DNA from 2 places in the Pseudomonas sp. LBUM1660 genome. Region 2 is predicted to be linked to the other one. Evidence: predicted binding sites of a transcription regulator. Region 2 holds the regulator's gene; the other holds the start of a gene.
What was found. The regulator sigma-54, encoded in region 2, starts transcription at its own class of promoters, with help from an activator protein. The targets are predictions, from matches to a motif close to ANTGGCATNNANNTTGCTNT.
Positions count from the first base shown of each region.

Region 1 (11,294 bases), 770 kb from region 2:
GCCGCTGTCTTCGATGCTCACATCGAAGTTACCCGAACCGACGCTGTTGCCGACCGTAGCGACGCTGCGCTGGGCCATCTGCGCGGCACTGTTGATGCTGTTGAACAGGTTCGAGCCGAACGCACCGTTCTTGTCGATGCCCTGGGCCTGGAGGCTGTTCATCTGATCGGCGACAACCAGGGCCACGCGGCCCAGTTCGTTCATCGCCGGGTCTAGCACGGTGTTGCGATAACGCAGCAGGCCACCCATTTCACCACCGGTCATCACCGAGGTGATGTCGATGGTACTGCCGTTGCGATCGAGCTGAATGCCCATGCGCGAAGGATCGTTCTGGCTCGGCACCACGGACAGGGTGCTGGCGGTGCCGCCAATGACCAGCGGCTGGCCGCTGCCCAGATAAACGTCGAGGTTACCGTCGCGCTCGATGACCTGCGCACCGGTGAAGGTGGAGAGCTGACGCACGGTTTCGTTACGCGCATCGAGCAGCTCGTTCGGCATGCCGCCGGACTTGGAAACCTCGGAGATTTTCTGGTTCAACTGCGCCACGGTAGCAGCGAGTTTGTTGACCTGATCGGCCATGTTCGTCAGGTTGCCGTTGATGCTCGCGTTTTGCTGGGTCAACTGGCTGGACACTGAGTTGAAACGATTGCTCAAGGCCTGGGCGTCGCTGAGCAGCAGTTGACGCGACGCGTCGTCACCCGGCTTGGCGTTGACGTTCTGCACCGAGGCGAAGAACTTGGTCAGGGCGCCATTGAGGCCGGTGCCGCTGTCCGAGAGCAAGGCGTCGAGCGGGCTGACCTGCCCGGCATAAGCGGCCGCATCGCTGTTGAGCGATGTGGTGGTCTGCAATTGCGCATCGAGGTAGCTGTTGTAGACGCGGCGTACATCGGCAAGGGTCGTACCGGTGCCGATGTAAACATTGCCGAACTGATTCGAGGCCTTGGTGCCCTGCACGGTTTGCTGGCGTGAATAACCGGCGGTGTCGGCGTTGGCAATGTTATTGCCGGTAGTCATCAACGAGGATTGGCCAGCGGCCAGACCCGACATCCCGATATTGAGCAAACTCATGGTTCAGACCTTATGCCTTGTGCCTATAGAGGCGTAGTGGAAGCGCCCGCCGCAGCGTAGTTTTGGTAACTCGTCATCTGCTTGGCTATCTGCGAAATTTTGCTTGCGTAGGCCGGGTCGGTTGCATACCCGGCTTTCTGCAGTTCGCGTACAAACTGTTCTGGGTTATCGGCAGACTTCACAACATCTTGATAGCGATTATTGGTTTGCAGCAAAGTCACCAGGTCATGGAAGCTGTCTTTGTATGAATCGTAGGAACGGAACTCGGCCGTCTCCTTGACCATCTCGCCATTCCTGAATTCGCTGGTGATCGCTCGCGCCGATTCACCCTTCCAACTGCTGCTGGCCTTGATGCCGAACAGGTTGTGACTGCTGCTGCCATCCTGGGCACGCATGACCGATTTGCCCCAGCCTGTTTCGAGGGCAGCCTGGGCCACCAGGTAACGCGGATCGACGCCGATACGGTCGGCGGCTTCCTTGGCCATCGGCAACATGGTGTTGACGAATTCGTCGGCGGAGCTGAAGGCTTTCTTCGGTGGCGCCAGCGGAATCTGCGCCATCGCACGGCCGTAAACCTGCAGGCGTCCGCTCGATTTGTTATCGGTTGGCGAGGGCAGCCAGTCGCCATTGAACAGCGGGCCGGCACCGGTCACAACCGGCGTCGCGGCACGTTCGGGCAGCAAGGTTTTGTTCGGAGTAGTCGCGGCGGTCGTCGCTGCCGAAGGCACCAGACCGGCGAGCAAACGATCGGCCAGTTTCGGCGGCAAGGCCAGACGGCGCTGATTGATCAGCTCCATGTCGTTGTGATGGGTGCCCTCGCCTGTCGGCGCTTTTACCGAACGCGAGGCCCATAGCGGACGCTGACCATTGAGGCGAGACAGCGGACCGTCGGTGGCCACAGTGCCCGCGGCAACCGGTGTCGGCACGGCCGCTTTCGCCGCCTCCTGCTTGGCGGCGGACAAGGCCGCAGCCTCGCCTGGCGCCAGCGGTTTGTTCTTCGACATCTGGCGCATCAGCACGTCCGCCAGACCAATACCGCCGCCCTCGCGGGACATGGAAACGGCCAGCTGCTGGTCGTACATTTCCTGGTATTGCTTGGCCGCCGGAGTATTGAGCGGGTTGTCCTTGCCCAGCGCTTCGGTGGCCGAGCGCATGGACTTGAGCATTTCACCGAGGAACAGCGACTCGAATTCCTGCGCCACCTTGCGCATGTTCGCGTCGCTGTCCTTGTCGCCGACCTTGAGCTGGTTCAAACGATTCAAGTCCGAATAAGACCCCGAATCGTTGCTGCTGACACCCAGACCGCCCTTGCGCATATCCATGGTCGCTGTCCTCAGATCACGATCAGGTCGGCTTGCAACGCGCCGGCCTGCTTCAGTGCTTCAAGGATCGCCATCAAGTCACCCGGCGCTGCGCCGACCTGGTTCACCGCCCGCACGATTTCGTCGAGGGTGGTGCCCGGGCCGAACTTGAACATCGGCTTGGCTTCTTGCTGAGCGTTGACTCGCGAGCGCGGCACGACGGCGGTCTGGCCATTGGACAGAGGGCCGGGCTGGCTGACGATCGGGTCTTCGGTAATGGTCACCGTCAGGCTGCCGTGAGTCACGGCGGCCGGTGAAACCTTGACGTTCTGGCCGATCACGATGGTGCCGGTGCGCGAGTTGATGATGACTTTCGCCACCGCCTGGCCCGGGTCGACTTCAAGGTTCTCGAGGATCGACAGATAGTCGACGCGCTGACTTGGATCGAGCGGCGCGCTGACCCGAATCGAACCGCCGTCGATGGCCTGGGCAACGCCAGGGCCGAGCATGTCATTGATCTTGTCGACGATGCGCTTGGCGGTGGTGAAGTCCGAACGGTTGAGGTTCAGGGTCAGGCTATTGCCCTGGTTGAAACCGCTCGGCACCGAACGCTCGACCGAGGCACCGCCAGGGATGCGACCAGCCGACGGAACGTTGACGGTGATCTTCGAACCGTCGCGACCTTCCGCATCAAAACCACCGACCACCAGGTTGCCTTGGGCGATCGCGTAGACGTTGCCGTCGATACCCTTGAGCGGCGTCAGCAGCAAGGTCCCGCCGCGCAGGCTCTTGGAGTTACCGATAGAAGCAACGGTGATGTCGACCTGTTGACCCGGTTTGGCAAACGCCGGCAAATCAGCACTGATCGACACGGCGGCGACGTTCTTCAACTGCACGTTGCCCGAACCCGGCGGCACCTTGATGCCGAACTGCGAGAGCATGTTGTTGAAGGTCTGCAGGGTGAACGGGGTTTGCGTCGTCTGGTCGCCGGTGCCGTTAAGCCCGACCACCAGGCCGTAGCCGATCAATTGGTTGGAACGCACGCCGGAAATGCTGGCGATATCCTTCAGCCGCTCGGCTTGCGCGTTGAACGCAGCCGAGAGCATCAAGGCGGCCATCATCAAATGCTTGAAATTCAACGTAGCCACCTAGAAAGGGAACAGCGGGCTGAGGAAGAAACGGTCGAACCAGCCTGGCTGACTCGCATCGGCAAACGCACCGGTGCCCGAGTAGGTAATGCGTGCATCGGCGACACGGGTCGACGACACGGTGTTGTCGGTGGCGATGTCATCGGCGCGCACCATGCCGGCAATCCGCACCAGCTCATCGCCGGTGTTGAGCGTCAGCCACTTCTCGCCGCGCACGGCGATGATGCCGTTGGGCAGCACGTCAGCGACGGTCACGGTGATCGAGCCGGTCAGGCTGTTGCTCTGCCCGGATTTGCTGTCGCCCTTGGTCGCACGGTCGCCGCTGTAGCCGACGTCCAGGCTCAAGTCGCCACTGCCAATCGGGTCATTGGTGTTCAGACCGCCGCCAAAGAACGAGCTCAGGCCGATGTCGGTCTTGCTGTTCTTGCCGATTTGCGAGTTGGCGTTCTTGCTGGCCTGAGTGCGTTCGTTCAGGGTGATGGTGATGATGTCACCGACCCGGAACGCCTTGCGGTCGCTGTACAGGTTCTGTTCAAAACCGGCCTGATAGATCGAGCCGTTGTTGGCGGCAGCCGGCAACGGCGTGCGCGGCAACACCGGAGCGTAGTAAGGGTCATTGGGCTTGGGCGGCGGAGCGACGCAGCCCGCGAGCACGACAACCCCACTCAGTGCCAGAACAGATACAAAGCGATTCATGACCCTACCTCACGGTGTTGCAGGCGACCTCATGGTCGCCTCATAGACTGATTACAGATTCTGCGTTACGAACGAGAGCATCTGGTCGGCGGTGGAGATCACCTTGGAGTTCATCTCGTAAGCGCGCTGAGTGGTGATCATGTTGACCATCTCTTCAACGGTGCTGACGTTGGACGTTTCCAGGGTGTTCTGCAGCGTGGTACCGAAACCGTTCAGGCCCGGGGTGCCGATTTGCGGCGCGCCGCTGGCGGCGGTTTCCAGGAACAGGTTGTTACCCACGGCTTGCAGGCCGGCCGGGTTGATGAAGTCGGCGGTTTGCAGGTTGCCGATCACCTGGTTGGCCGGGTTACCCGGAACGGTGATGGACACGGTGCCGTCGCGACCGACCGTGAAGGTCTGCGCGTCGTTCGGAATGACGATGGCCGGTTCCAGGGCGAAGCCACTGGCGTTGACGATCTGGCCGTTGGAATCGAGGTGGAACGTGCCGTCACGGGTGTAGGACGTGGTGCCGTCCGGCTGCAGGATCTGGAAGAAACCGCGACCGTCGACGGCCAGGTCTAGCGGTTGCTCGGTGGTTTGCAGGCTGCCGGCGGTGAAGTTTTTCTGAGTGCCGACGATGCGCACACCGGTACCCACTTGCAGACCCGACGGCAGTTCGCTGTCCTGGGTCGACTGAGCGCCTGGCTGGCGTTTGATCTGATAGAGCAAGTCCTGGAACTCGGCGCGGTCACGTTTGAAACCCGTGGTCGACACGTTCGCCAGGTTGTTGGAAATGGTCGTCAGGTTGGTGTCCTGGGCGGACAGACCTGTTTTGGCAACCCATAGAGCCGGAAGCATTCGATTCTCCTCGTGCGCCTGTTTTACGGCGCGACGTTCTGATAATTAGCTGATCTGCAAGACCCGAGCCATGGCCTGGTCATCGTCTTTGGCGGTGTTCATCATCTTGATGTGCAGCTCGAACTGCTTCGACAAAGCCAGCACCGAGGTCATCTCTTCCACGGCATTGACGTTGCTCGACTCAAGGAACCCGGACACCAGTTTGACGCCTGCATCGGCTTGCGCCGGCTTGCCGTCCTTGGTGTGGATCGAACCGTCCAGGCCTTTGGTCATGTTCTTCAGGTCAGGGTTGACCAGTTTGATGCGGTCGACTTCAGCCATCACGCGCGGGCCTTCGCCCATGGCGCGGATGCTGATGGTGCCGTCTTCGCCCACTTCGATTTTCTGCTCGGGCGGCACGGCGATCGGTCCGCCATTGCCCATCACCGGCATACCGTTGCCGGCACGCAGCACGCCCAGGGCGTCCACGTTCAGGCTGCCGGTGCGCACGTAGCTTTCAGCGCCATCGGGGGTCTGCACGGCGATCCAGCCATTGCCTTGCACCGCGACGTCGAGGTCGCGACCGGTTTCAACCAGCGAACCTGGAGAGAAGTCGGTGGCCGGACGCTCGGTCATGGCAAACGCACGCGCCGGAAAGCTGTCACCAAACACCGGCATCGAACGGGCCTGTTCCAGGTCCTTCTGAAAACCGTTGGTGGAGATGTTTGCCAGGTTGTTGGCATGAGCCTTCTGCGCCAGTGCATTCTGGCTGGCGCCGGTCATTGCCACATAAAGGTACTTATCCACACTCTTTCCTCTGCATGCCGGACGTTTGCCGCCCACCGCTGTACTGCTGAGCGATAAGCAATTTACAGACCAACTTTTTTCTGGCGGCGCGAGGCCCGGCAAACAAAGGACTTGAGGGGTTTTGCAGGGATTGGGGAAATGTATCGGAGACGAAAAACCGGCGGTGTTATGCCGTTTGGTGGCAAGTGCCGGCCATTGCAGCCAACAGAGTCCCCTGTGGCGAAGGAGCTTGCTCCCGCTGGGCTGCGAAGCAGCCCCAAAAAGATTGGTCGAGGCCTGACAGGGAGGTCGCGCCGGATGGTTTTGCGGCCGCTTCGCGCCCGAGCGGGAGCAAGCTCCCTCGCCACAATAAAGTTATTGCAGGTGCTTATGCGCCGGGGTCTTTACCGACTTCATACTCCCGCAACTTATTGGCGATCGTCGTATGGGAAACCCCCAACCGCTTGCCCAGCTGCCGACTGCTCGGATGCTCGGAATACAACCGCTCAAGCACCGCTTTCTCAAAGCGCCCGACAATCGCATCCAGCCCCCCCTCGAGGGAGAAATCGCCAAGCGGCTGACGCACGCCGTAATCCGGCAAGCGAATGTGCTCAGCCTTCACGGTCCCGCCCTCGCAGAGGGAAACCGCCTGGAACAACACGTTCTCCAACTGCCGGACATTGCCCGGCCAATGGTAATGACTCAGCCGCTCCATGGCCGCGGGCGCCAGTTTCGGCAGCGGGCAACCGATCTGCCGGCTGGCCTGATCAAGGAAGTGCTCCACCAGCGGCGTCAAACCGTCGAGGCATTCACGCAGGGGCGGGATGTGCAGCGACAGCACGTTCAAGCGGTGATACAGATCCTGTCGAAACTCACCGCGCGCGCACAACTCGGACAAATCCACCTGCGTCGCGCAGATCACCCGCACATCCAGATAGACCTCTTCATCACTGCCCACACGACGGAAGCATCCGTCCTGCAGGAATCGCAGCAATTTCACCTGCAAGCGCGGGCTCATTTCGCCGACGCCATCGAGAAACAGCGTACCGCCTGCCGTCAGTTCCAGCAGCCCGAGCTTGCCTTCGGCCCGCGCCCCTTCAAAAGCACCGGGGCCGTAACCGAACAGCTCGGTCTCGGCCATCGATTCCGGCAGACCGGCGCAGTTGAGTGCCATCAACGGCGATTGACCGCGAGGGCTCGCCAAGTGGCAGGCACGCGCCAACAACTCTTTACCGGTACCGGTTTCGCCTTCTATTAAGAGCGGCGCATCCAGCGGTGCCATGCGTCGGGCCTCGCGCACTACCGCCGCCATGACCTTGGAGCTTTGGAAAATGCTGTCGAACCCGCGCAACTCCTGTTTGCGCACGTTATAGATGCGCTCACCGACCCGATCCGCCCGGTGCAACGTCAACACCGCGCCGGCCATGGCTTCGCTGTCGTCATGCTCCGATTGCAGCGGTGCGATGTCGGCGAGAAACACATCGCCCTTGACCTTGACCCGCAAACCGTTGATTCGCGACTTGTTGGCGCGCACCAGTTCCGGCAGGTCGAAATCCTCGGCGTACCGCGACAGCGGAATCCCCGGCACCTCATCGACCCGCACCCCCAGCAACTGCGCCGCCGCACGGTTGGCCGCGACGATGGAGCCGCCCATGTCGATCGACAACACCGGAAACTCCAGGGCGCCGAGCAAGGCATTGAGTTCCATGTGCCGACGCTCGCTGGGCATCAGCCCTACACGCTTGACGCCAAATACCCCGGCGATCGACTCGAATTTCGGACGCAGCGCCTGGAACTGAATGTTGATCAGGTTCGGGCAATGCAGGTAGATCGCATTGCCATGCTCACCGCCGACCTCGCCGCGAGCGACGTTGATTCCGTACTCGACCAGCAAGTTGAGAATGTCGCGCAGGATGCCGATACGGTTCTGGCAGTGGACTTTGATACGCATATAAAGGCCCGAAAAAACGGTGAATGGGTTGTTGCCAAGCAAAGACCCTGTGGGAGCGGGCTTGCTCGCGAAAGCGTCGGCATATTGGACATTGATGTATCAGGCAGGCCGCCTTCGCGAGCAAGCCCGCTCCCACAGGAAATTACGGTGCGTCCAGAGGTTTTTTGCCAACGCGCTCAGATAGTCGTCAAGATTATGTGACACCTGTGCGCCGTTTCAAACCCGTAAATCTCAATAGCTGCGCCACAGGCGTCAATCCGTAACGAAAACTTTACGAAAAACACCGAATTCTCCTACACACACAACTGATCACCTGCTGCAACGCGGCACGCCTTGGGGTATTTCTAGGTCCATAGCAGCACATAACAAGAACGAAATCCCCTAGCAGGAGAGCAGCATGAAGCAGACGCAGTACGTGGCTCGCGAGCCCGATGCGCAAGGTTTTATCGACTACCCCGCTGAAGAACACGCGGTGTGGAACACGCTGATTACTCGTCAACTGAAAGTGATCGAGGGTCGTGCGTGCCAGGAGTATCTGGACGGTATCGAAAAACTCGGTCTGCCCCACGACCGCATTCCGCAATTGGGCGAGATCAACAAAGTCCTCGGTGAAACCACGGGCTGGCAAGTGGCCCGGGTTCCGGCGCTGATCCCTTTCCAGACCTTTTTCGAATTGCTGGCCAACAAGCAGTTTCCGGTGGCGACCTTTATTCGTACCCGCGAAGAGCTGGACTATCTGCAAGAGCCGGACATTTTCCACGAGATCTTTGGCCACTGTCCGCTGCTGACCAACCCCTGGTTCGCGGAATTTACCCACACCTACGGCAAACTCGGCCTACAAGCCACCAAGGAAGAACGCGTGTACCTGGCGCGCCTGTACTGGATGACCATCGAGTTCGGCCTGGTCGATACACCAGAAGGCCTGCGCATTTACGGCGGCGGTATTCTCTCCTCGCCGAAAGAAACCGTTTACTGCCTGTCGGACGAACCTGAGCATCAGGCCTTCGATCCGCTGGAATGCATGCGCACGCCCTACCGCATCGACATCCTGCAGCCGCTGTACTTTGTCCTGCCGAACCTCAAGCGCCTGTTCGATGTGGCTCATGAAGACATCATGGCCATGGTCAAGCAAGGCATGCAGTTGGGTTTGCACGCGCCTAAATTTCCACCTAAAAAAGCCGCGTGATCCGCAGCTTTTAGAATCAAGTGAGCCTGTCAGGAGCCGACGCTTTGGTTTAGCGTGGTGAAACCGCGCGGTTCCGCTGGCGGCCAACCTTTAATAATTCGATTTCAGGAACCCATCATGTCCACATTGAACCAAGCCCACTGCGAAGCCTGCCAAGCCGGTGCCCCGCAAGTCAGCGACGAAGAATTACCGGGACTGATCAAGCAGATCCCGGACTGGAACATCGAAGTGCGCGACAGCGTGATGCAGCTGGAAAAAGTGTTCCTGTTCAAGAATTTCAAGCACGCGTTGGCGTTCACCAACGCGGTCGGCGAAATCTCCGAGGCCGAAGGTCACCACCCTGGCCTGCTGACCGAGTGGGGCAAAGTCACCGTGACCTGGTGGAGCCACTCCATCAAGGGTCTGCACCGCAATGATTTCATCATGGCCGCTCGCACTGACGAAGTGGCCAAGGACGCCGAGGGCCGCAAATAATGCATTTCGACGCCATAGGTCGAGTTCCCGGAGACCCGATTCTCGGCCTGATGGAGGCCTATGCGCAGGACCCGAACCCGCGCAAATTCGACCTTGGCGTGGGCGTCTATAAAGATGCCCAGGGCCTGACGCCGATTCCCCAGTCCGTGAAGCTCGCCGAGCAGCGGCTGGTGGATCGTCAGACCACCAAGACCTACATCGGTGGTCACGGCGAACCGGCGTTCGGCAAGGCAATCAGTGAGCTGGTGCTCGGCGCCGACTCCCCGCTGATCGCCGAACAACGGGCCGGCGCCACCCAAACCCCGGGCGGCACCGGCGCGCTGCGTCTGAGCGCGGATTTCATTGCCCAGTGCCTGCCGGGCCGTGGCGTGTGGTTGAGCAACCCGACCTGGCCGATCCACGAGACCATCTTCGCGGCGGCCGGGGTCAAGGTCAGTCATTACCCCTACGTCGGCAGCGACAACCGCCTCGACGTTGAAGCCATGCTGGCAGTGCTCAAAGACGCGCCGAAGGGCGATGTGGTGTTGCTGCACGCCTGCTGCCACAACCCGACCGGTTTCGATCTGTCCCATGACGATTGGCGCCGCGTGCTGGACGTGGTGCGCAGCCGCGATCTGGTGCCACTGATTGACTTCGCGTACCAGGGTTTCGGCGATGGCCTGGAACAGGATGCGTGGTCGACGCGACTGTTCGCGGCCGAGTTGCCGGAGGTGCTGATCACCAGTTCCTGCTCGAAGAATTTCGGTTTGTACCGGGACCGCACCGGCGCATTGATTGTCTGTGCGAAAACCGCTGAGAAGCTGGTGGATATCCGCAGCCAACTGGCAAACATCGCTCGCAACCTGTGGTCGACGCCACCGGATCATGGTGCTGCCGTGGTCGCGACGATTCTTGGCGATCCCGAGCTGAAAAGCCTCTGGGCCGACGAGGTGGAAGCCATGCGTTTGCGCATCGCGCAATTGCGCAGCGGTCTGGTGGAAGCGCTTGAACCCCATGGTTTGCGCGAGCGTTTTGCGCATATCGGTGTGCAACGCGGGATGTTTTCCTACACCGGCCTGTCGCCGGAGCAAGTGAAACAACTGCGTGATCATCACAGCGTATACATGGTCGGCACCGGCCGGGCGAACGTGGCCGGGATCGATGCAACCCGCCTTGATCTGCTGGCCGAGGCCATCGCCGAAGTCTGCAAGTAACCTCAAGCCCTGCAAAGCGCCCCCTGTGGGAGCGAGCCTGCTCGCGATAGCGGTTAATCAGCCACATTGATGTTGAATGTGGCCGCCGCTATCGCGAGCAGGCTCGCTCCCACATTTGTTTTGTGGCGCTGCTACAGACCTGTCTAGACAACTCCATCCGTCGAAACAAATGGATATAAAAGTCTGTTTGTCATTTCTCCTGCTGTATCCTGCCCAAGCTTTTTAAAAGCGCGGATCTACCAGATCTATCAACAGACTTTGCGAGGAGCGCGAAACATGCACGAGATCCCTAATCTCCCCTTCCCAAGCCTGCACGAAACTGAGCAGACAACCACGCAACAAGCCGGTGCCCAACAGCCCGAGCCGAAAGAAGCCACTGAACGCCGCCAGGCCGACAGCGAAGACTGATACACCTGCAATGCCAGACCGTGTGGAAAGCGCTAACATGCGCTTTCCACACCGCCTGAACCCCCGAGCTCCACACCATGACCGACGAATTCAGCCCTACTTTTAATGAAGAGCAGCAAGCCAGCGTCCTGATCGGCACCGCCGAGAAGATGATCGAGATCTGGAATCGCCTGCCTCCCGAGAAACAAGCCGCGTTGCTCGCCCGTTTCGGCACCGAAGAAAACGCCCTGGCCGCTCTGGTCACGACCCAACTGGTTGCCCCGCAAA
Region 1 covers NZ_CP166795.1:1,847,716-1,859,009, reverse strand. The annotation lists gene flgK (flagellar hook-associated protein FlgK) at 1-1,068, opposite strand, end outside; gene flgJ (flagellar assembly peptidoglycan hydrolase FlgJ) at 1,092-2,390, opposite strand; gene ACA068_RS08725 (flagellar basal body P-ring protein FlgI) at 2,402-3,490, opposite strand; gene flgH (flagellar basal body L-ring protein FlgH) at 3,518-4,213, opposite strand; gene flgG (flagellar basal-body rod protein FlgG) at 4,265-5,050, opposite strand; gene ACA068_RS08710 (flagellar basal body rod protein FlgF) at 5,096-5,836, opposite strand; gene ACA068_RS08705 (sigma-54-dependent transcriptional regulator) at 6,204-7,766, opposite strand; gene phhA (phenylalanine 4-monooxygenase) at 8,164-8,952, shown strand; gene ACA068_RS08695 (4a-hydroxytetrahydrobiopterin dehydratase) at 9,070-9,426, shown strand; gene ACA068_RS08690 (amino acid aminotransferase) at 9,426-10,619, shown strand; gene ACA068_RS08685 (hypothetical protein) at 10,896-11,027, shown strand; gene ACA068_RS08680 (hypothetical protein) at 11,105-11,294, shown strand, end outside.
Region 1: the regulator sigma-54 is predicted to act here: its motif matches at 5,891-5,910, upstream of ACA068_RS08710 (flagellar basal body rod protein FlgF).

Region 2 (11,294 bases):
GTGTTTGCCATCATTGCCCACAACATTCCTGAAGGCATGGCGGTCGGTGTTTCGGCCGGTGGTGGGATGCCGGATGCAGACAGCCTGGCCATGGGCATTGCGTTGCAGGATGTGCCGGAAGGGTTGGTGATTGCGCTGGTACTGGCAGGGGCGGGGATGTCGCGGGTCAAGGCATTCCTGATCGGTGCTGCCTCAGGTCTGGTTGAGCCGGTCTTTGCGCTGTTGTGCGCCTGGCTGGTGAGCCTGGCCGAATTGCTATTGCCGTTAGGGTTGGCGTTGGCGGCGGGTGCGATGTTGCTGGTGGTCACCCATGAAATCATCCCCGAGTCGCGGCGCAATGGTCACGACAAGCTGGCGAGTCTTGGCTTGTTGATCGGGTTTTGTTTGATGATGGTGATGGATACTGCACTCGCCTAGGCGAGTGCTTAACCGCCTTCGCCGAAGTAGTCGTTGATCAACTCCACCAATGCCTGCAAGGCCTCGTCAGCCTGTTCACCTTCGGTACTGAGGTGGATTTTTGTTCCCTTGCCGGCGGCGAGCATCATCATGGCCATGATGCTTTTTCCGTCGACCAAGGAGTCGGGAGTACGTCCGACCCGGATCGTGCAATCCTTGAACTCACCGGCAACGCCAACGAATTTTGCCGAAGCGCGGGCATGCAGGCCCAGCTTGTTGATGATTTCGATTTCCAGAGCAGGCATCGCGATGTGAATCCTTTAGCTGAGGTCGCGGTGGCGAACCTGGACGTTCTTCAGGGATTGTTGCAGGACCTGGCCCAGACGTTCGGTCAGGTAGACGGAGCGGTGATGCCCGCCGGTGCAGCCAATGGCAATGGTGACATAAGCGCGGTTGCTGGCGGCAAAGCGCGGCAACCACTTGAGCAGGTAAGTGGAAATGTCCTGGAACATCTCTTCGACGTCCGGTTGTGCCGCCAGGTACTCGGCCACCGGTTGATCAAGCCCGGACTGATCGCGCAATTCCGGCTTCCAGTAAGGGTTGGGCAGGCAGCGCACGTCGAACACCAGATCCGCATCCACCGGCATGCCACGCTTGAATCCGAAAGATTCCACCAGGAACGCAGTGCCGCTATCTGGCTGGTTCAACAGGCGCAACTTGATGGTATCGCGTAGTTGATACAGGTTCAGGTTGGTGGTGTTGACTTTGAGGTCCGCCAGATCGGCGATCGGCCCCAGCAAACTGGTTTCGTCCTGAATTGCCTCCGCCAACGAACGGTGGGCAGTACTCAGTGGGTGGCGGCGGCGGGTTTCCGAGAAGCGTTTGAGCAGGGTTTCTTCGTCGGCGTCCAGGTACAACACATCACACTTGATATGCCGGCTGCGGACTTCTTCGAGCAATTCCGGAAACCGCGAAAGGTGGCTCGGCAGGTTGCGTGCATCGATGGATACCGCGACCAGGGGTTGTGCCAGCTCGGTATGAATAAGTGCGCGCTCGGCCAGTTCCGGCAGCAATCCGGCGGGCAGGTTGTCGATGCAGTAGTAGCCGTTGTCCTCGAGAACATCGAGTGCGGTACTTTTACCTGAGCCGGAACGGCCACTGACAATGATCAAACGCATGATTAGTGACCGTTTTGCTCGTCCAGGACAACCTGATACAAGGCTTCGTTGCTCGGGGCGCTACGCAGTTTTTCGCGTACTTCCTTGCGATCAAGCATGCTGGCGATCTGGCGGAGCAGTTCCAGGTGCGCATCGGTAGCTGCTTCCGGGACCAGCAGAACAAACAGCAGGTCAACCGGGGCGCCGTCGATGGCGTCGAAATCAATGGGTGCGTCGAGGTGCATCAGGGCACTGATGGGCGAGGTGCAGCCCTTCAGGCGGCAGTGGGGAATGGCGATGCCGTTGCCAAAACCGGTCGAACCGAGTTTTTCACGCGCAATCAGAGCCTCAAAGACATCTTGCATTTCCAGATCCGGCACTTCCCGGGCGATCAGGTTGGCAATTTGCTCGAGGGCTTTCTTTTTGCTGCCGCCCGGCACGTTCACGAGGGAACGGCCGGGGGTCAGGATGCTTTCAAGTCGGATCATGGGTTGGGAGTGTTAACGACCGGTAGCGCCCTGAAGGAGGCTTTGGGTCTTTTCCTTATGCTTTTTGAGTTGTTTATCCAGCTTGTCGGTCAGTGCGTCGATCGCCGCATACATATCGGTATGCTCCGCGTTGGCGACCACTTCATTGCCGGGAATATGCAGCGTGGCTTCGATTTTCTGCTTGAGCTTTTCGACCGTCATCGTGACCTGCACGTTGGTGATCTTGTCGAAATGCCTCTCTAATCGTTCGAGTTTTTCGCCGATGTAGGTGCGAAGAGGTTCGGTCACTTCCAGTTGGTGTCCACTGATGTTGACTTGCATACAGCTTCTCCTTCGTTGCCAGTGCATAAAGCGGTAGATCAGATGATCTACCACTGGAACGCTGTGGCGTGGCTCTACATCAACCGCTTGCGTTCGCTCGAAGGCGCGATCCCGAGGGATTCGCGGTACTTGGCGACGGTGCGGCGAGCCACCTGAATGCCTTGTGCCTCCAGTAAACCAGCGATCTTGCTGTCACTCAACGGCTTTTTCTGATTTTCCGCGGCAACCAGTTTTTTGATGATCGCGCGGATCGCTGTGGACGAGCATTCGCCGCCTTCGGAGGTGCTGACATGGCTGGAAAAAAAGTATTTCAGTTCATATATGCCCCGTGGGGTATGCATGAATTTCTGCGTGGTCACCCGTGAAATCGTCGACTCGTGCATGCCCACCGCCTCGGCAATATCATGCAGCACCAGCGGTTTCATCGCTTCGTCGCCGTACTCCAGGAAGCCGCGCTGATGCTCGACAATCTGGGTGGCCACTTTCATCAGGGTTTCGTTGCGGCTTTGCAGGCTTTTGATGAACCAGCGAGCTTCTTGCAACTGATTGCGCATGAAGGTGTTGTCGGCGCTGGTGTCGGCGCGGCGCACAAACCCGGCGTATTGGGCGTTGACCCGCAGCCGTGGCACCGATTCCTGGTTCAGCTCGACCAGCCAGCGCTCGTTGTCCTTGCGCACGATGACGTCAGGGACAACGTATTCGGCTTCACTGGACTCGATCTGCGAGCCCGGACGCGGGTTGAGGCTCTGCACCAGCTCGATGACCTGGCGCAGTTCATCTTCCTTGAGCTTCATGCGGCGCATCAGCTGGCTGTAGTCGCGACTGCCGAGCAGGTCGATGTAGTCGGTGACCAGGCGTTTCGCTTCGGCCAGCCAGGGGGTCTTGGCTGGCAGTTGGCGCAGTTGCAGCAGCAGGCATTCACTCAGGTTGCGGGCGCCAATGCCGGCCGGTTCGAATTGCTGGATGCGGTGCAGGACGGCTTCGATTTCGTCCAGTTCGATGTCCAGTTCCGGATCGAAGGCCTCGAGAATTTCCTCAAGGGTTTCGTCCAGGTAGCCCTGATTGTTGATGCAGTCGATCAGGGTCACGGCGATCAGGCGATCGGTGTCGGACATCGGTGCAAGGTTCAGTTGCCACAACAAATGGCTTTGCAGGCTTTCACCGGCCGATGTGCGGGTGGTGAAATCCCACTCGTCGTCATCGTTGCTCGGCAGGCTGCTGGCGCTGGTCTGGTAGACGTCTTCCCACGCGGTATCGACGGGCAGCTCGTTGGGAATGCGCTCGTTCCAGTCGCCTTCCTCGAGGTTATCCACCGTCGGGGCGGTTTCCTGGTAGGAGGGTTCCGAAATGTCGGCGTTGGGGAGCTGTTCGGCTTTGTCGGCCAAAGGGTCGGCGTTATCGAAGTCGTCGCCTTCTTCCTGGCGTTCGAGCATCGGATTGGACTCCAGGGCCTCCTGGATTTCCTGTTGCAGGTCCAGGGTCGACAATTGGAGCAGGCGGATAGCCTGTTGCAGCTGCGGTGTCATCGTCAGCTGCTGGCCCATTCTCAAGACTAGCGATGGTTTCATGGCAGGGGCTTAACACCTTATTCGCCGGCGCACATGCGCCATCCACTACAGGGCGCCGGAGCGCCAAACATAAGCAAATTATATGCCCGAAACTGCAGCGTTTGCCTAGAGCGCTGTAACAATAAAAAAGTATTGATTTTTTATCGAGACAAGCGCTCGGACAATCAGCCAGACACCTTAGCGCTTAAAGGCGGAATTCATGGCCCAGATACACTTCCTTGACCAGTTCGTTGGCCAGGATGGTGGCGGAGTCACCCTCGGCGATCAACTGGCCATCGTTGACGATGTAGGCGGTTTCGCAGATATCCAGGGTTTCACGGACGTTGTGGTCAGTGATCAGCACGCCAATGCCTTTGGCCTTGAGGTGGTAGATGATCTGTTTGATGTCGCCCACCGAAATCGGGTCCACACCGGCGAATGGTTCGTCGAGGAGGATGAATTTCGGGTTGGTGGCCAGTGCCCGGGCGATTTCCACCCGACGACGCTCACCGCCGGACAGGCTCATGCCGAGGTTGTCGCGGATGTGGCTGATGTGGAATTCCTGCAGCAGGCTTTCCAGCTCCTTGCGACGCTCTGCCTTGTCGAGTTCCTTGCGGGTCTCGAGGATGGCCATGATGTTATCGGCCACCGACAGTTTGCGGAAGATCGACGCTTCTTGCGGAAGATAGCCGATACCGGCCTTTGCACGACCGTGCATCGGCTGGTGGCTGACGTCTAGATCGTCGATCAGTACGCGACCCTGATCGGCCTGTACCAGGCCAACGATCATGTAGAAACAGGTGGTCTTGCCGGCGCCGTTAGGACCCAGCAGGCCGACGATCTGACCGCTGTCAATGGACAGGCTGACGTCACGCACGACTTGGCGGCTCTTGTAGCTCTTGGCCAGATGCTGAGCTTTCAGAGTTGCCATTACGGGGCCTTTTTCTCGTCGGTTTTTGGCTTGGGCTGGATCACCATGTCGATGCGCGGACGCGACTCGGTGACCTTGTTGCCCGTGGCGCGACCGGCGCTCGCCAGCTTTTTCACCGTGTCATAGACGATTTTCTCGCCTTGGGTGACGTTGTTGTCCTTGTCGATGACTTTTGCACGATCGATCAATACGACGCGGTTTTGCGAGGCGTGGTACTGGATGGTCACTCCGTAGCCCTGAACCGGCTTGGTGTCGCCAGCCGTCTGCATCTGCTCAAAGTAGGCAAGGTTGCCCACCGAGGTCACCACATCGATGTCGCCAGCCGGGGTACGGGTGATGGTCACGGTATTGCCGGTGACCTTCATCGAGCCCTGAGTGATGATCACGTCACCTTTATAGGTGGCAATGCCATTCTTGTCGTCCAGTTGGGCGTCGTCGGCCTGAATGCGGATAGGCTGCTCTTGATCGTTCGGCAGAGCCCAGGCGCTCACGCTTCCCAGTGCTGCGCCCAGACTGAGCAAAATAGGGAGAGTTTTAACGAGCCTCATACTGTCCTCTTACGTTCGATAGCAGGTGTATCCTGCTTTCTTTCAAATACGCTTTCATTCCGTTGCCTGTCGATACACCGCCAGCGCCGTCGATTCTAACGGGTTGATCGGTCTGCGCATATTGCTGCTGCGGGAACACTGTCATTCGGGTGGTGGTAATCAGGGTTCTGCGGTTTTTCTCGTCGAAACGCGTGATGCGCACCGAGTCAATCAGCTCGACCTGAGTGCCGTCCGGGTTGACTTCGCCGTGCTCACTCTGGACGTGCCAGGGAAACTGGGTGCCACGAAACATGTTCAGGTCGGGGTTGGTCAGCAACGTCACCTCGGTCGCCTTCAGGTGTTCAACCTTGTCGGACGTCATCTCGTATTGCAATTTGCCGTCTGGCAGGTACTGCACGCTGTGGGCGTTGAGCGCGTAATAGTCGATCGCGGTTTCGTCTACCTTGACCACGGGTTTGTCGAGGAAGCGTTCGGGGCTGATGTTCCAGTAGCCGACCGCGGCGAACAGCGCCGCGATGCAGCCGAACACCAAGATGTTACGAATCTTTTTGCTCAGCATAATGGGCTCACAGGTACGCGGCGTTGGCCGCATCGAGGCGGCCCTGGGCGCGCAGGATCAATTCACAAAATTCGCGAGCGGCACCCTCGCCACCACGGGCCAGGGTGATGCCATGGGCGTTTTCACGCACGAAGCTGGCAGCGTTTGCTACGGCCATGCCCAGACCCACGCGGCGAATCACCGGCAGGTCCGGCAAGTCGTCACCCAGGTAGGCGACCTGTTCATAGCTTAGGTTGAGTTGGGCGAGAAGTTCGTCGAGCACCACCAGTTTGTCTTCACGACCCTGATAGAGGTGTGGAATGCCGAGGTTCTTCGCCCGTCGCTCGACCACTGGGGTCTTGCGGCCGCTGATGATAGCGGTCTGCACGCCGGCTGCCATCAACATCTTGATGCCTTGGCCGTCGAGCGTGTTGAACGTCTTGAATTCACTGCCGTCTTCGAGAAAGTACAGGCGCCCGTCGGTCAGCACGCCATCGACGTCGAACACCGCGAGTTTGATCTGTTTGCCGCGTTGCAGCAGGTCCGTGCTCATTACATTACTCCCGCACGCAGCAAGTCGTGCATGTTCAAGGCGCCGACCGGGCGGTCTTCGCTGTCGACCACGACCAGTGCGTTGATCTTGTGGTCTTCCATTATTTTCAGGGCTTCGGCGGCGAGCATCTCGGCGCGAGCGGTCTTGCCGTGCGCGGTCATGACCTGATCGATGGTGGCGCTATGAATGTCGATGCTGCGGTCCAGTGTGCGGCGCAAGTCACCGTCGGTGAAGATCCCGGCCAGTTTGCCATCGGCTTCCAGGATCACGGTCATGCCCAGGCCCTTGCGGGTCATTTCCATCAGCGCATCCTTGAGCAGCGTGCCGCGTTGAACCTGCGGCAGCTCCTGGCCGGCGTGCATGACGTTTTCGACTTTCAGCAAAAGGCGTCGGCCCAGCGCGCCGCCTGGATGGGAAAAGGCGAAGTCTTCAGCGGTAAAACCCCGGGCTTCCAACAGAGCAACGGCCAGGGCGTCGCCCATCACCAGCGCGGCGGTGGTCGATGAGGTCGGTGCCAGGTTCAGTGGACAGGCTTCGTGCTCGACGTGAACGTTGAGGTTGACCTCGGCGGCCTTGGCCAGCGCCGAGTCCGGGTTGCCGGTCACGCTGATCAATTTGATGCCCAGCCGTTTGATCAGGGGCAGCAGGGTGACGATTTCATTGGTGGAACCGGAGTTCGACAGGGCCAGGATGATGTCGTCGCGGGTGATCATGCCCATGTCGCCGTGGCTGGCTTCGGCCGGGTGCACGAAAAAGGCCGTGGTGCCGGTGCTGGCCAGGGTGGCGGCGATCTTGTTGCCGATGTGCCCCGATTTGCCCATGCCGACCACGACCACGCGGCCTTTGCTGTCCAGAATCATCTCGCAAGCGCGTACGAAATCTGCGTCGATATGGGGCAGCAAGCCTTGTACGGCTTCCAGTTCGAGGCGGATGGTGCGTTGTGCAGATTGAATCAGGTCGCTGGATTGGCTCATGTCAGAAATCGTATAGCCTGATGAAAAGGCGGCGATTATAGCGGTAATGATCAAAACCCTCACGCAAGTTCGTCACGCTTTGTCATTCCCTGTTACCGAATCCCCTCTGAACGAGGCTTTTTGCCTGTCATGTTGCTGAACATGGGCCGGCTTGGGCCTTGGGCGCTTGGCCTTTGCAGTGATATAGTTCGCCGCCAGTTCGGCCTGCCCGGGGAGGTATGTGCTTTCGTCAGAAAGCCAGGCGTCCGAGTGTGAGGCTGCATCGCAAGGAGTTTAGATGAGTGCCGATAACGCCTACGCGGTCGAGCTGAAGGGACTGTCCTTCAAGCGCGGTGCGCGCAGCATTTTCAATAACGTCGATATCCGTATCCCGCGCGGCAAGGTCACCGGCATCATGGGGCCTTCCGGGTGTGGCAAGACCACGCTGTTGCGGTTGATGGGCGCACAGTTGCGGCCCACCAAGGGCGAAGTCTGGGTCAATGGCCAGAACCTGCCAAAGCTGTCGCGCAGCGATTTGTTCGATGCGCGCAAGCACATGGGCGTGTTGTTCCAGAGCGGCGCGCTGTTTACCGACCTCGACGTGTTCGAGAACGTCGCCTTTCCGCTGCGCGTTCATACCGAGCTGCCGGAAGAAATGATCCGTGACATCGTCCTGCTCAAATTGCAGGCCGTGGGGTTGCGTGGCGCCATCGACCTGATGCCCGACGAACTGTCCGGTGGCATGAAGCGCCGTGTCGCGCTGGCGCGGGCGATTGCCCTCGACCCGCAAATCCTCATGTATGACGAACCCTTTGTCGGTCAGGACCCTATCGCCATGGGCGTGTTGGTGCGCCTGATCCGCTTGCTCAATGATGCGCTGGGCATCACCAGTATCGTGGTCTCCCACGATCTGGCCGAGACTGCCAGCATCGCCGACTACATTTATGTGGTGGGCGACGGCCAGGTCTTGGGGCAGGGCACTCCCGAGGAGCTGATGAACTCGCAGGAGCCGCGAATTCGTCAATTCATGACCGGCGATCCCGACGGTCCGGTCGCCTACCACTTTCCAGCGACGGATTACCGCGCAGATCTTCTGGGGAAGCGTTGATGCGCAAGATTTCACTATTGGAACGCGTGCGTCGATTCGGCCACGGCGGCATCGATGTGCTGGCGGTGTTCGGCCGTTCGGCGATTTTCCTGTTTCATGCCTTGCTCGGTCGCGGTGGTATCGGCGGCGGCTTTGGCCTGCTGGTCAAGCAACTGCATTCGGTGGGCGTGATGTCCCTGGTGATCATTGTGGTCTCCGGGGTGTTCATCGGCATGGTGCTGGCGTTGCAAGGCTTCAACATTCTGTCCAGCTACGGTTCGGAGCAGGCGGTCGGGCAGATGGTTGCGCTGACGCTGTTGCGTGAACTTGGCCCCGTGGTCACGGCATTGCTGTTCGCCGGGCGTGCAGGTTCGGCGCTGACCGCCGAAATCGGCAACATGAAGTCCACCGAACAATTGTCCAGTCTGGAAATGATTGGCGTCGACCCGCTCAAGTACATCATTGCCCCGCGGCTGTGGGCCGGCTTCATTTCCCTGCCAGTGCTGGCTATGATTTTCAGCGTGGTGGGCATATGGGGCGGTTCGTGGGTGGCCGTCGACTGGCTGGGTGTCTATGAAGGTTCCTACTGGTCCAACATGCAGAACAGCGTGACGTTCACGGATGATGTGCTCAACGGCATCATCAAGAGCATCGTCTTCGCCTTTGTCGTGACCTGGATCGCCGTATTCCAAGGGTATGACTGCGAGCCCACTTCCGAGGGGATCAGTCGTGCCACTACCAAGACCGTGGTGTACGCCTCTTTGGCTGTGCTCGGCCTGGACTTTATTTTGACCGCCTTGATGTTTGGAGATTTCTGATGCAAAACCGCACCCTGGAAATCGGTGTCGGCCTTTTCTTGCTGGCTGGCATCCTGGCTTTGCTGTTGCTAGCGTTGCGGGTCAGTGGCCTGTCCCCAAGTGCCACCACCGATTCTTATAAACTTTATGCGTATTTCGACAATATCGCCGGTTTGACGGTCAGAGCTAAAGTGACCATGGCCGGTGTGACCATCGGCAAGGTCACGGCGATCGATCTGGACCGCGACAGTTTCACCGGTCGAGTGACGATGCAGCTGGAAAAGCGCGTAGATAACCTGCCGACTGACTCCACTGCATCTATCCTGACGGCTGGCCTGTTGGGCGAGAAGTACATCGGCATCAGCGTGGGCGGCGAAGAAGGCTTGCTCAAGGAGGGTGGAACCATTCACGACACCCAGTCGTCGCTGGTGCTCGAGGACCTGATCGGTAAATTTCTGCTCAATACCGTTAGCAAAGACGCCAAATGAGGAGCTTTTGAATGATCTCTACCTTGCGACGTGGCCTGTTGGTATTACTCGCGGCCCTGCCGTTGATGGCTAACGCCGTGGCAGCGCCCTCAGCGCACGAAATCGTGCAGGACACCACGACTCGGTTGCTTGCCGACCTGTCGGCCAACAAAGAGAAGTACAAGCAGGACCCGAAAGACTTTTACACGGCGCTGAACACCATCGTCGGGCCAGTCGTGGATGCCGAGGGCATTTCCAAAAGCATCATGACGGTCAAATACTCGCGCAAAGCCACGCCGGCGCAGATGAAGACCTTCGAAGAAAACTTCAAGAGAGGTCTGTTCCAGTTCTATGGCAACGCCTTGCTTGAGTACAACAATCAGGGCATTACCGTCGACCCTGCCAAGGATGAGTCTGGAGACCGTACCAGCGTTGCCATGACGGTCAAAGGCACCAACGGCTCGATCTATCCTGTGTCGTACACACTCGAGAAGATCAATGGCGAGTGGAAACTGCGCAACGTGATCATCAACGGCATCAACATCGGCAAGCTGTTCCGCGATCAGTTCGCTGATGCGATGCAGCGCAATGGCAATGACTTGGACAAGACCATCAATGATTGGGCCGGCGAAGTCGCCAAGGCCAAGGAAAAAACCGCAGACGCCACCGAGAAGTCTGTCCAATGAGTGTGTCGGCCATTCGGATGAGCGAAACCGGCGAGCTGCGACTGAGCGGCATGCTGGATTACCTCACCGGCCCTGGTCTGCGCAAGCAGGGGCAGGCGTTGATCAAGTCCAGCACGGCTGCCGAAGTGGTAGTCGATTGTTCGGCAGTGTTGAAGTCCAGCAGCGTAGGCTTGTCCCTGCTGCTGTGCTTCATGCGCGATGCAGAGGCGGCCGGCAAGGCGCTGAGCATCCGCGGGCTGCCAGAAGACATGCGTGAAATCGCTCAGGTCAGCGAATTGACCGAGCTGTTGGCGCATCCCTAACCAGCATCTATTAAGAAGCCCCCCGTCAGAGTCCTGCTTCGCGGGGTTCGCAGGCGCGGGGCTTTTTTGTATGATGTCCGACCCGCGCGCACAGGGCGCCGATTGAGGTTGAGCATGCAGGCCGTAGAAGTGAAGAGCTTCCTTGAAGGAAAGCTGCCCGGAACGTTGGTAGAAGTTGAGGGCGAAGGCTGCAATTTCCAGCTGAACGTGATTAGCGATGAACTGGCGGCGTTGAGCCCGGTGAAGCGTCAGCAGCAGATCTATGCCCATTTGAACCCATGGATCACCGATGGCAGCATCCATGCGGTCACTATGAAATTTTTCAGCAGCGCGGCCTGGGCCGAGCGCACCTGAGCCCAAGGGCGTCGAGATTCTTATGGATAAATTGATTATTACTGGCGGCGTTCGTCTTGATGGCGAAATCCGCATCTCCGGGGCGAAAAACTCTGCCCTGCCGATTCTGGCTGCAACCCTGCTGTGCGATGGCCCGGTAACGGTTGCCAACCTGCCGCACCTGCACGAC
Region 2 covers NZ_CP166795.1:1,074,815-1,086,108, forward strand. The annotation lists gene ACA068_RS04900 (ZIP family metal transporter) at 1-417, shown strand, start outside; gene ACA068_RS04905 (HPr family phosphocarrier protein) at 426-701, opposite strand; gene rapZ (RNase adapter RapZ) at 717-1,574, opposite strand; gene ptsN (PTS IIA-like nitrogen regulatory protein PtsN) at 1,577-2,041, opposite strand; gene hpf (ribosome hibernation-promoting factor, HPF/YfiA family) at 2,054-2,362, opposite strand; gene ACA068_RS04925 (RNA polymerase factor sigma-54) at 2,437-3,930, opposite strand; gene lptB (LPS export ABC transporter ATP-binding protein) at 4,115-4,840, opposite strand; gene lptA (lipopolysaccharide transport periplasmic protein LptA) at 4,840-5,388, opposite strand; gene lptC (LPS export ABC transporter periplasmic protein LptC) at 5,375-5,947, opposite strand; gene ACA068_RS04945 (KdsC family phosphatase) at 5,955-6,479, opposite strand; gene ACA068_RS04950 (KpsF/GutQ family sugar-phosphate isomerase) at 6,479-7,453, opposite strand; gene ACA068_RS04955 (ATP-binding cassette domain-containing protein) at 7,731-8,540, shown strand; gene mlaE (lipid asymmetry maintenance ABC transporter permease subunit MlaE) at 8,540-9,337, shown strand; gene mlaD (outer membrane lipid asymmetry maintenance protein MlaD) at 9,337-9,804, shown strand; gene ACA068_RS04970 (MlaC/ttg2D family ABC transporter substrate-binding protein) at 9,816-10,469, shown strand; gene ACA068_RS04975 (STAS domain-containing protein) at 10,466-10,771, shown strand; gene ACA068_RS04980 (BolA family protein) at 10,886-11,125, shown strand; gene murA (UDP-N-acetylglucosamine 1-carboxyvinyltransferase) at 11,148-11,294, shown strand, end outside.